4 regions of the Shewanella sp. MR-4 genome follow, and region 1 is predicted to be linked to each of the others. Evidence: predicted binding sites of a transcription regulator. Region 1 holds the regulator's gene; each other region holds the start of a gene.
What was found. The regulator LexA, encoded in region 1, represses DNA repair genes until DNA is damaged. The targets are predictions, from matches to a motif close to TACTGTATNNNNATACAGTA.
Positions count from the first base shown of each region.

Region 1 (2,207 bases):
TTGTTCAGCACCTTTGATGTTGATACCGCTGTAGAGCTTGTTCCACAACCAAGTTAAGAAACGCTCAGCAATACGCACTAGGCTGTCGGAATAATTCGCTGCAATTTCATCAAGATATTCAATTGCTGTTTCACGGGCTTGGGTTTCGGAAATCTTCTTACTCGCCGCTTCTTCCTGAATCGCCTTGCGTAAGGATTCGGATTTCAGCAGGGAGTGGAACATTGCCTGACGATTCGGCAGCACAGGCCCTGTCATCACCTTGCGTTGGCGGCGGAAATGTACTCTGGCCACCCGCGCTAGTTTATGGGCAATCCCCATATCGGTGCCGTGTTCATCGGCCATGTAACGCAGCGATACCGCATTAGAAAACTGCACAAAGTTGTGACGACCTAAAAATAAGATCATCAAGCACTTACGTAACCAAGTTGGATTCTCGCGCTCAAGAACAGCTGCCTTCATGGTGTCGTCTTCTTTACCCGGAGTACGGCCCCAATACAGACTGACAGGCACCAGCTGAATATCTAACTCTGGCTTTTCCTTATGGACGGCCAACAGGCGCATAAAACATTCGAGGAATGGCTCATTACTGGCACGCTCGCCAAACAAAGGCTTACGGCCTTCGAGGCAAACGACGCGGGGCGCGACAACGCCATTTACCACGAGCGGCTCATAGGGGCTTGGCAAACCCAGCTTAGTGGTGATTTCGCTTAACGCAGCAATATCACTCAGGGATTCTGTTTTCATTACATAAGCAAGCGGTCTGGACGCGTCCAGATTCAGATCGGCAAAGGGATCCTGCGGCACAACAATAGTGTGCACTAAGTGTTTTTGAATCCAGCGTAATGATTTCAACCAAAGAGAGTCTTGTTTAGGCATTATTCTTATGCAATGTAAGTACGTTCATTAGCCCCATAGAATACCAGATTCTAGGGAATATTCGCTAATACTCTCCAATCGCGTTAAAAAGTGGTTAATACTTGCACTACGAATAATACTGTATATACTAACAGTAACTGTATAGAAAAACAGGAAAGAACATGAGACCGTTGACGCCACGCCAAGCCGAAATTTTAGAGCTGATTAAACGTAATATTGCCGAGACTGGCATGCCACCCACCCGGGCCGAAATCGCCACCCGTTTGGGTTTTAAAAGTGCAAATGCCGCCGAGGAACACCTTAAGGCATTGGCGAAAAAAGGCTGCATCGAGATCATGCCTGGCACTTCCCGCGGGATCCGCCTCCCAGTTGAGGAAGAAGATAACAGCGAATCTGGCTTACCACTAATTGGCCAAGTGGCTGCGGGCGAACCTATCCTCGCCCAAGAGCATGTCGAACAGTATTACCAAGTCGACCCCAGCATGTTCCACCCAGCCGCCGATTTCTTGCTGCGCGTCAGAGGCGACAGTATGAAGAACATCGGCATCCTCGAAGGGGATCTGCTCGCCGTTCATAAAGTACAGCAAGCGCGCAATGGCCAAGTAGTTGTTGCTCGCGTTGACGATGATGTAACAGTTAAACGCTTTGAAAAGAAAGGGAATCTCGTTTATCTACATGCTGAAAATGAAGATTACTCCCCGATTAAAGTCGATTTAAGTTTCCAAAGTCTAACAATTGAAGGGCTCGCCGTAGGGGTGATCCGCAATGGAGATTGGCTATGAACAAACTACTAGGTAATGCCCCGCGTCACCCCGGTTTATGGCTCGATGCGGTACGCGAAACCGATACAGACTGGCAGCATACGCCTATCATCACTATGCCCACCGAGAGCCAAGGGCGCCAAGAGCTAATGCAACTTAGCAAACAATTGGCACAACTGAGCCAACAAGGCCGCTGGGTCGTGCTCATCAACCCACCCAGTATTGGCTACAAACAGTTACTGGCCAGCGCTGGCGTGCGTATGGATCGTGTACTCTTAGTCCATGCGAAAGATGAAGTGGAAACCCTGTGGGCCATGGAAAAAGCCTTAACCAGTGGCACTTCCAGCGCAGTAATTACTTGGATCCACTCACTCGATGCCCGCGATAATCGTCGTTTACAAATTGTGGCCAAGAGCGCCCGCGCCATGGGAATCGTGCTCGAAGGTGTCGTAAATCACTCATCTACGGACGCGACACTCAAGCAACCAGCTCACTTTGCCCAAGGTAGTTTTTTTAGCTCTGTTCATTAAAATTTTTGCACTGCGTATTTAGCCTTGAAAGCCGCCTCAC
Region 1 is NC_008321.1:4,526,099-4,528,305, forward strand. It holds gene plsB (glycerol-3-phosphate 1-O-acyltransferase PlsB) at 1-876, opposite strand, end outside; gene lexA (transcriptional repressor LexA) at 1,038-1,658, shown strand; gene SHEWMR4_RS19785 (cell division inhibitor SulA) at 1,655-2,167, shown strand.

Region 2 (2,207 bases), 1.3 Mb from region 1:
CCTGTTTTGTTGCCTTAGGGATTATGTTGTTGGTCGGCATCACAGTATGGTTGATGTTATTGCCCTTTAGACGCCAGCTCAGCAAATTGCTCGATGCGATGGAAGACATTGCCGAAGGTGATAGCGATTTATCCCAACGCATTTTAATGGAGCGCGAAGATGAGTTAGGCAAGTTGGGTGATGCCTTCAATCGCTTTGCCGAAAAGGTGCAGCAGATGTTACTGCACACTCGCAACTTAACCCAAGAGGTGGGCACTGGGGTGATGGATGCGCGCCAAGTGTGTGATTTAGCGGTATCTTCGGTGTCATCGCAAAAACAACAAATCGACTCAGTGGCCACGGCCGCCACCCAAATGGCACAGACGAGCCAAGAAATGGCGATAAGCGCTCAGCGAGCGAATGATTTTGCTGAAAAGGCACAGACTCAGGCCCATGACGGTACCCAAATCGTGTCCCGTGCGACCGAAGGCATGAAGGCATTATCGGTTCAAGTGATTGAAGCGGCCAAAGTCATCAAGGAGTTACGTAGCAGCTCCGAGCAAATTGGCGAAGTGTTAAGTGTGATCCGCAACATTGCCGACCAAACCAACTTGCTGGCGCTCAATGCGGCCATCGAGGCGGCGCGGGCGGGTGAGCAGGGCCGAGGCTTTGCCGTGGTGGCCGATGAAGTGCGTACCCTCGCGTCTCGTACCCAAGATTCTACCGCCAACATTCAAGGGATTATCCAAACCCTGCAACAGAGTGCGCTACAAGCCGAGCAGGTGATGGAATCTGGGGTTGAGCAGGCAAAAGTCGGGCAAGACTTGACCACACAAGTGGAGCAAGCCTTAAGTGATATCGCCAGTGCCATTGTGTCGATTCAGCAGCAAACGGTGGAAATTACCGTCGCGATTGGCCAGCAGGCCGTTGTGGCAGAAGAAGTGGCACAGAACGTGGTTAGCGTGCGTGGTTTGTCCGATCAGTCTTTGCTCTCGAGCCAAGATTTATCCCAAAGTTTGCAAGGATTTGAGCAAGCGACTCACGAACTCACCCGCAACATTGGGCAATTTAAGATTTAATTCAAAACGTTGCAAATCAAGGGAGCCTTAGGGCTCCCTTTGTTTTTTGAGCGCTGACAATCCAAGCGCAAACAGCACCGCGGCAAATTGATAAGTGGCACTTGATTACTGTTTTTATATACAGTATTTTGAGTGTCGGAGGAATGCAAGGTGCGAAAAATCATTCATATCGATATGGATTGCTATTTTGCTGCGGTGGAAATGCGGGATTTTCCCGAATACCGCGGTAAACCGCTGGCCGTCGGCGGCAGTCGGGTGCAGCGTGGCGTCATCAGCACTTGTAATTATGAGGCGCGCAAATTTGGCGTGCGTTCTGCCATGGCGACGGGCTACGCACTGAAATTGTGCCCCAATCTTATCCTCGTTCCCGGTCGTATGCAGGTCTACAAAGAGGTCTCGCAGCAAATTCGCGCCATATTTTCCCGATACACAGAGTTAATCGAACCGCTATCCCTCGATGAAGCCTATTTAGATGTTAGCGATTGTAAGCTGTTTAAGGGCTCTGCCACGTTAATCGCCGAGGCGATTCGCCGTGATATTTTGGCCGAAACAGGACTGACTGCATCGGCGGGCGTGGCGCCGATTAAATTTCTCGCCAAGGTCGCCTCTGATTTAAATAAACCCAATGGGCAATGTGTTATCCCACCCGATGAGGTGCCCGAGTTCGTTAAAAGCTTATCCCTGCGGAAAATACCCGGAGTGGGTAAAGTGACCGCTGAGAAACTGTCTTCGCTAGGCTTAAATACCTGCGCCGATGTGCAGGCTTATCCAAAGCAAGAGTTGATTGCCCGTTTTGGTAAGTTTGGCGCCGTGTTAGTCGAGCGGGCCCATGGCATCGATGAGCGCGGGATTTCGGTGAGCCGCGAGCGCAAATCTGTAGGCGTTGAGACCACTCTCGCTCAGGATATTTACACGCTGGAGCAGTGCCAGCAGGTGATGCCTGGATTAATCCAAGAGTTGTCCAGCCGTTTAGTGCGAAGCGCTAAGGGAAGGCAAATCCATAAGCAGGTGGTCAAACTTAAATTTAATGATTTTAAACAGACCACCATCGAGCATCGTAGTGACGAGGTCTCCGTGGTGATGTTCTATGAGCTACTGAGCCAAGCAATGGCTAGGCAAGAGGGCCGTGGAATTAGGTTACTCGGGGTT
Region 2 is NC_008321.1:1,103,840-1,106,046, forward strand. It holds gene SHEWMR4_RS04905 (methyl-accepting chemotaxis protein) at 1-1,058, shown strand, start outside; gene dinB (DNA polymerase IV) at 1,209-2,207, shown strand, end outside.
Region 2: dinB (DNA polymerase IV) is a predicted target of LexA. The motif match lies at 1,165-1,184, and genes of this name have one in related genera.

Region 3 (2,207 bases), 1.9 Mb from region 1:
CGTATAAGCTCTGGCAGGTATCGAGCACGTCCTTGGCGCTCATACCGAAGCGCTTGGCGGCATCTATTTGCAGCGCCGATAAACTATAGGGTAAAGGCGGATTCTGCTGCTTATCCTTAGTGCTTAACTGGGTCACTTTGGCGGGTTTATCGGTGATCCGACGCACCACATTTTGTGCTAGGCCCTTAGCGAGCACGCGCCCTTCCTCATCCATATAGGGTAAACAGGCTTCACTGGGTTGCCACTTCGCCGTGAAAGCCTGATCTTTGTCCGTCACTAAGTGGGCCAGAACCTCATAAAAAGGCTTAGATTGAAAATTTGCGATTTCCTCATCGCGGCGCACGATAAGCCCAAGCAGCGGGGTCTGTACTCGGCCGACCGATAGTACGCCCTGATAGCCAACCTTTTTCCCTTGAATAGTGTAGGCCCGCGTCATATTCATGCCATAGAGCCAATCGGCGCGGCTTCTGGCAAGTGCCGAGGTCGACAAAGGAATAAACTCACGATTACTGCGGAGTTGTGACAAGGCACGTTTCACCGCCTGCGGGTTTAAGTCGCTGATAAGGAGTCGCTGCGTTTGCTGTAATTTATCGCCCGTCACGCCCAAATAGGCGATCACTTCATCAACCAATAACTGCCCTTCCCTGTCGGGATCACCCGCATTCACTAAAGTATCGGCCTGCTTCACCAGCTTTTTAAGTACTGTGAGTTGGCTGCGGGTCGCGGCCTTAGGTTTAAGCTGCCACTTCTCTGGCACTATGGGTAAATGCTCAAACTTCCACGATTTAAACTCGGGATTATAGGCATCGGGCTCAGCCTGTTCGAGCAAGTGCCCGACACACCAAGACACACAGTTACCGTTTGCGTCTTCGATAAACCCGTCACCTTTTTTGTGGGGTTTAGGCAGCACATCGGCGATTGCACGCCCTAGGCTTGGTTTTTCAGCAATATAGAGGATCATATCTACATTAAATACTGGATATAATTACAGTGTAATTTAGCCCAAAGCGGACAAGAGTGCAAACCGCCGTTTTACCTCAAGGGCCGATTTAACTCGCTCTGCGGTAACGAAACACTAAAGCTGTGTAAATTTAATTGAGAATGATTCTCATCTAAAACTAAAATCCCTTGCATCCGTTACGAAAAATCGAGAAAACAAATGAATACACTGACCTTGCCAGGCCCTTCAATCCCAGCCTTTAAGCCAGCACTCGCCTTAAGATTCAATCAATTGGTGATCTTCCACAGCCTGTTATTGCTAGCATTAAGTCTGCTTTGTGAAATGGGGCTAAAAAGGCTTGGGCTTGAGATGCCTTTCCTTTCTTGGGGAGTTATCCTGTATTTGCCCGTGGCTGTAAGCCTGTCTTTGCTATTAAAACATAGTGTTAGCCGCCGCAGTTTGGCATGGCTATTCGGACTATGGATGCTGTTATGGCTGGTGATGTAAGCCCAGTTTCTTAAGCCTTGTATGGATACCCACACTCACATCTGCTTAGGCAAAATAAAGAGTGCAAACCCACACACCTTGCCCCGCCTTTTTCAATCTCTCAGTTGACAGACACGACTCGAAACCTAGCGACTTAGAGCACCGCTAAATCCCCTATCAATAAAGCAATCAAATAAAGAACGTTAAATTATCAATTATTTAACAACTTTAGCTATGAAGCGGCTTAAAAAGTCGTTATGTTGAAGCTCTTGGACGTCCCCACGCGTCTTAACCTTAGGCCTAATTGGCTGTTTAGTACCCAAAATCACAAGCAAAAATCTTAAAAACTCTGCAAAAACAACAGAATATTGGAGTTGAATTATATGAATGAGATTGTTAATGCGGTCAACAATATCGTTTGGAGCCCCGCACTCGTTTATCTTTGCCTCGGTGTAGGACTCTTTTTCTCCCTGCGCTCACGTTTCTTACAGTTACGCCATTTACCCGAAATGATCCGTTTAATGTTTGATGGTAAGAGCACAGATGCTGGCGTGTCTTCCTTCCAAGCTTTAGCCATGACCCTAGCCGGTCGTGTGGGAACCGGGAACATTGCCGGTGTCGCTACGGCTATTACCTTCGGCGGCCCGGGTGCATTGTTTTGGATGTGGATGGTGGCGTTTCTTGGCGCCAGCTCCGCATTCGTCGAATCCACCTTAGGCCAAGTCTACAAAGAAAAAATCAATGGTGAATACCGCGGCGGCCCTGCCTTTTACATTGAAAA
Region 3 is NC_008321.1:1,673,976-1,676,182, reverse strand. It holds gene SHEWMR4_RS07560 (DNA topoisomerase III) at 1-961, opposite strand, end outside; gene SHEWMR4_RS07555 (hypothetical protein) at 1,160-1,447, shown strand; gene SHEWMR4_RS07550 (alanine/glycine:cation symporter family protein) at 1,810-2,207, shown strand, end outside.
Region 3: SHEWMR4_RS07560 (DNA topoisomerase III) is a predicted target of LexA. The motif match lies at 974-993, and genes of this name have one in related genera.

Region 4 (2,207 bases), 1.5 Mb from region 1:
CACTAAATGCACAAACAGATAAATTAATTGCAGCTCGCCGCCTACATCATCAGCCATTCTCAATCCCAATTGTGTATGTGAGTGCTTGCATCCATAACGCGCACTACCTCATTGTGTTTTAAACGTAGAATTATTCACTTCTACGACCATAGCGCAATAGCCTCCAGGGGGAATGCTATGCTATTTTGCCGATAAATTTACTGCGCTAGCGCCGATTATAGTCAATTACCTGAGATAAAATGCCCTGATGACCTCCTCTTGGTCACTTGTGAGTTTTAAGGGCAATAAGGTCATCTCGCGGGAAAAAAATACAAAAGGATGAGTGAGGGACATGACCATTTTAACCCCTCTGTTTGCCGTCTTTGGGATCATGCTGCTGGGCACTCTGGTGCAAAAACTGCGCTTTCTCCCAGTAGAAACAGACCAAGTACTCAATCAATATGTTTACTATATTGCGTTTCCTGCCATCTTATTGATAGCACTCGCGCAGCAGCCCATTGAAGAGATCCTACAGTGGGGATTTATCGCCGGGTACAGCGCAGGTATGTTGGTGATTTACCTCGTTTGTATCGGCATCTCCCTGCTGGTGAATCCTAAACAGTCTGCGATAGCCGCCGTGCGCGCCTTAAATGCTACCTTTGGTAATACCGCATTTATCGGTATTCCACTCCTTGTCATCTTATTCCCCCAACAACAAAGCGCCTTAGTTGCCGCTGCGATTGCCAGTTTATTGTCCGTACTCATGTTTGCCGTGGCCTTGGTCTCGCTAGAACTCGCCACCAATAAACAGCGGCAACATCACGCCGCGGTGATCATGCTGCTAGCCGTGGTGAAAAACCCGATTGTGATAGGTTGTTTTATTGGCGTGGCCATTTCGGCATTAGGGATAACCTTGCCAGCAGGCTTGGCAATGATGATCCAGCAGATAGGCAATACGTCCAGCCCCTGCGCCCTCTTTGCCGTCGGCATGGTACTAGCTAAAGCCATGCGCTATCAAAAAGATAGCAAGGTATTTAGCCTGACAAACTTTATCGAACTGAGCCTTATCAACCTGTTTAAACTCATCCTGCAACCCGCCTTGGTTTACTTCATGTTAAAAGGCGTAGGTGTCACGGGCGACTATCTCGTTATGGGCGTCATTCTTAGTGCCTTGCCCACGGCGGCAAGCGTCTATCTGTTGGCGCAGCGCTATAACACTCAGGCCTCCACCAGTGCTCAAGGGATACTCTTTGGCACTATAGTGACCTTTTTCAGCTTACCCATTCTGGAGCAGATCGTTAAAACCTATTCATAAACAAATAATTAGGCTTTAGGTTATCGCGACATGTCGAATATTCACCCAAAGCCACTTTACTGTATATAAATTCAGTATATACTGTTTATCAATACAGTGATTTGGTAAGTTTTTCGACAGGAACTCACTATGCTTTGCCAACTCAGCATCAACAATTTCGCTATCGTACGTTTCCTTGAACTGGACTTTCGCCCCGGAATGACCAGCATTACCGGTGAGACTGGCGCGGGAAAATCCATCGCCATTGACGCACTAGGCTTATGCCTAGGTAACCGTGCCGATGCCAGCAGTGTTCGCCCTGGCGCGAGCAAAACCGAAGTCAGTGCCCGATTTTCCTTAGAGGATGTACCTCTTGCAAAACGTTGGCTCGAAGATAACGATCTCGAACTCGATGATGAGTGTATTCTACGGCGAACCATTGGTAGTGACGGCCGCTCACGCGCCTATATCAATGGCAATCCCGTCCCTTTGACTCAGTTAAAATTACTGGGGCAATTGCTTGTGGGGATCCATGGCCAACACGCCCACCATGCAATGTTAAAGAGTGAGCATCAGCTCACCTTACTCGATAGCTACGCCAATCACAGGCTGTTGATAGATACAGTGGCGGCAAGCTATCAGCGCTGTAAACAAATTGAAGCCGAACTCAAACAATTAGAAGCCTCCCAGCAGGAACGTATCGCCCGTAAACAGCTGGTGCAATATCAAGTTGAAGAGTTAGATGAGTTTGATCTCAAGGTTGGTGAATTTGAAGAGATTGAACAGGAACATAAGCGCCTCGCAAATGGCACAGAGCTGGTTGATAGCTGCCAAGCCAGCCTGTTTTTACTCACTGATGGCGAAGAGAGCAATATCGAATCACTGCTGAACAAAGTCGTCGGCCTTGCCGAGAATCTGCAAAGCTATGACCCCG
Region 4 is NC_008321.1:1,295,460-1,297,666, reverse strand. It holds gene lldR (LysR family transcriptional regulator LldR) at 1-57, opposite strand, end outside; gene SHEWMR4_RS05770 (AEC family transporter) at 332-1,294, shown strand; gene recN (DNA repair protein RecN) at 1,424-2,207, shown strand, end outside.
Region 4: recN (DNA repair protein RecN) is a predicted target of LexA. The motif match lies at 1,352-1,371, and genes of this name have one in related genera.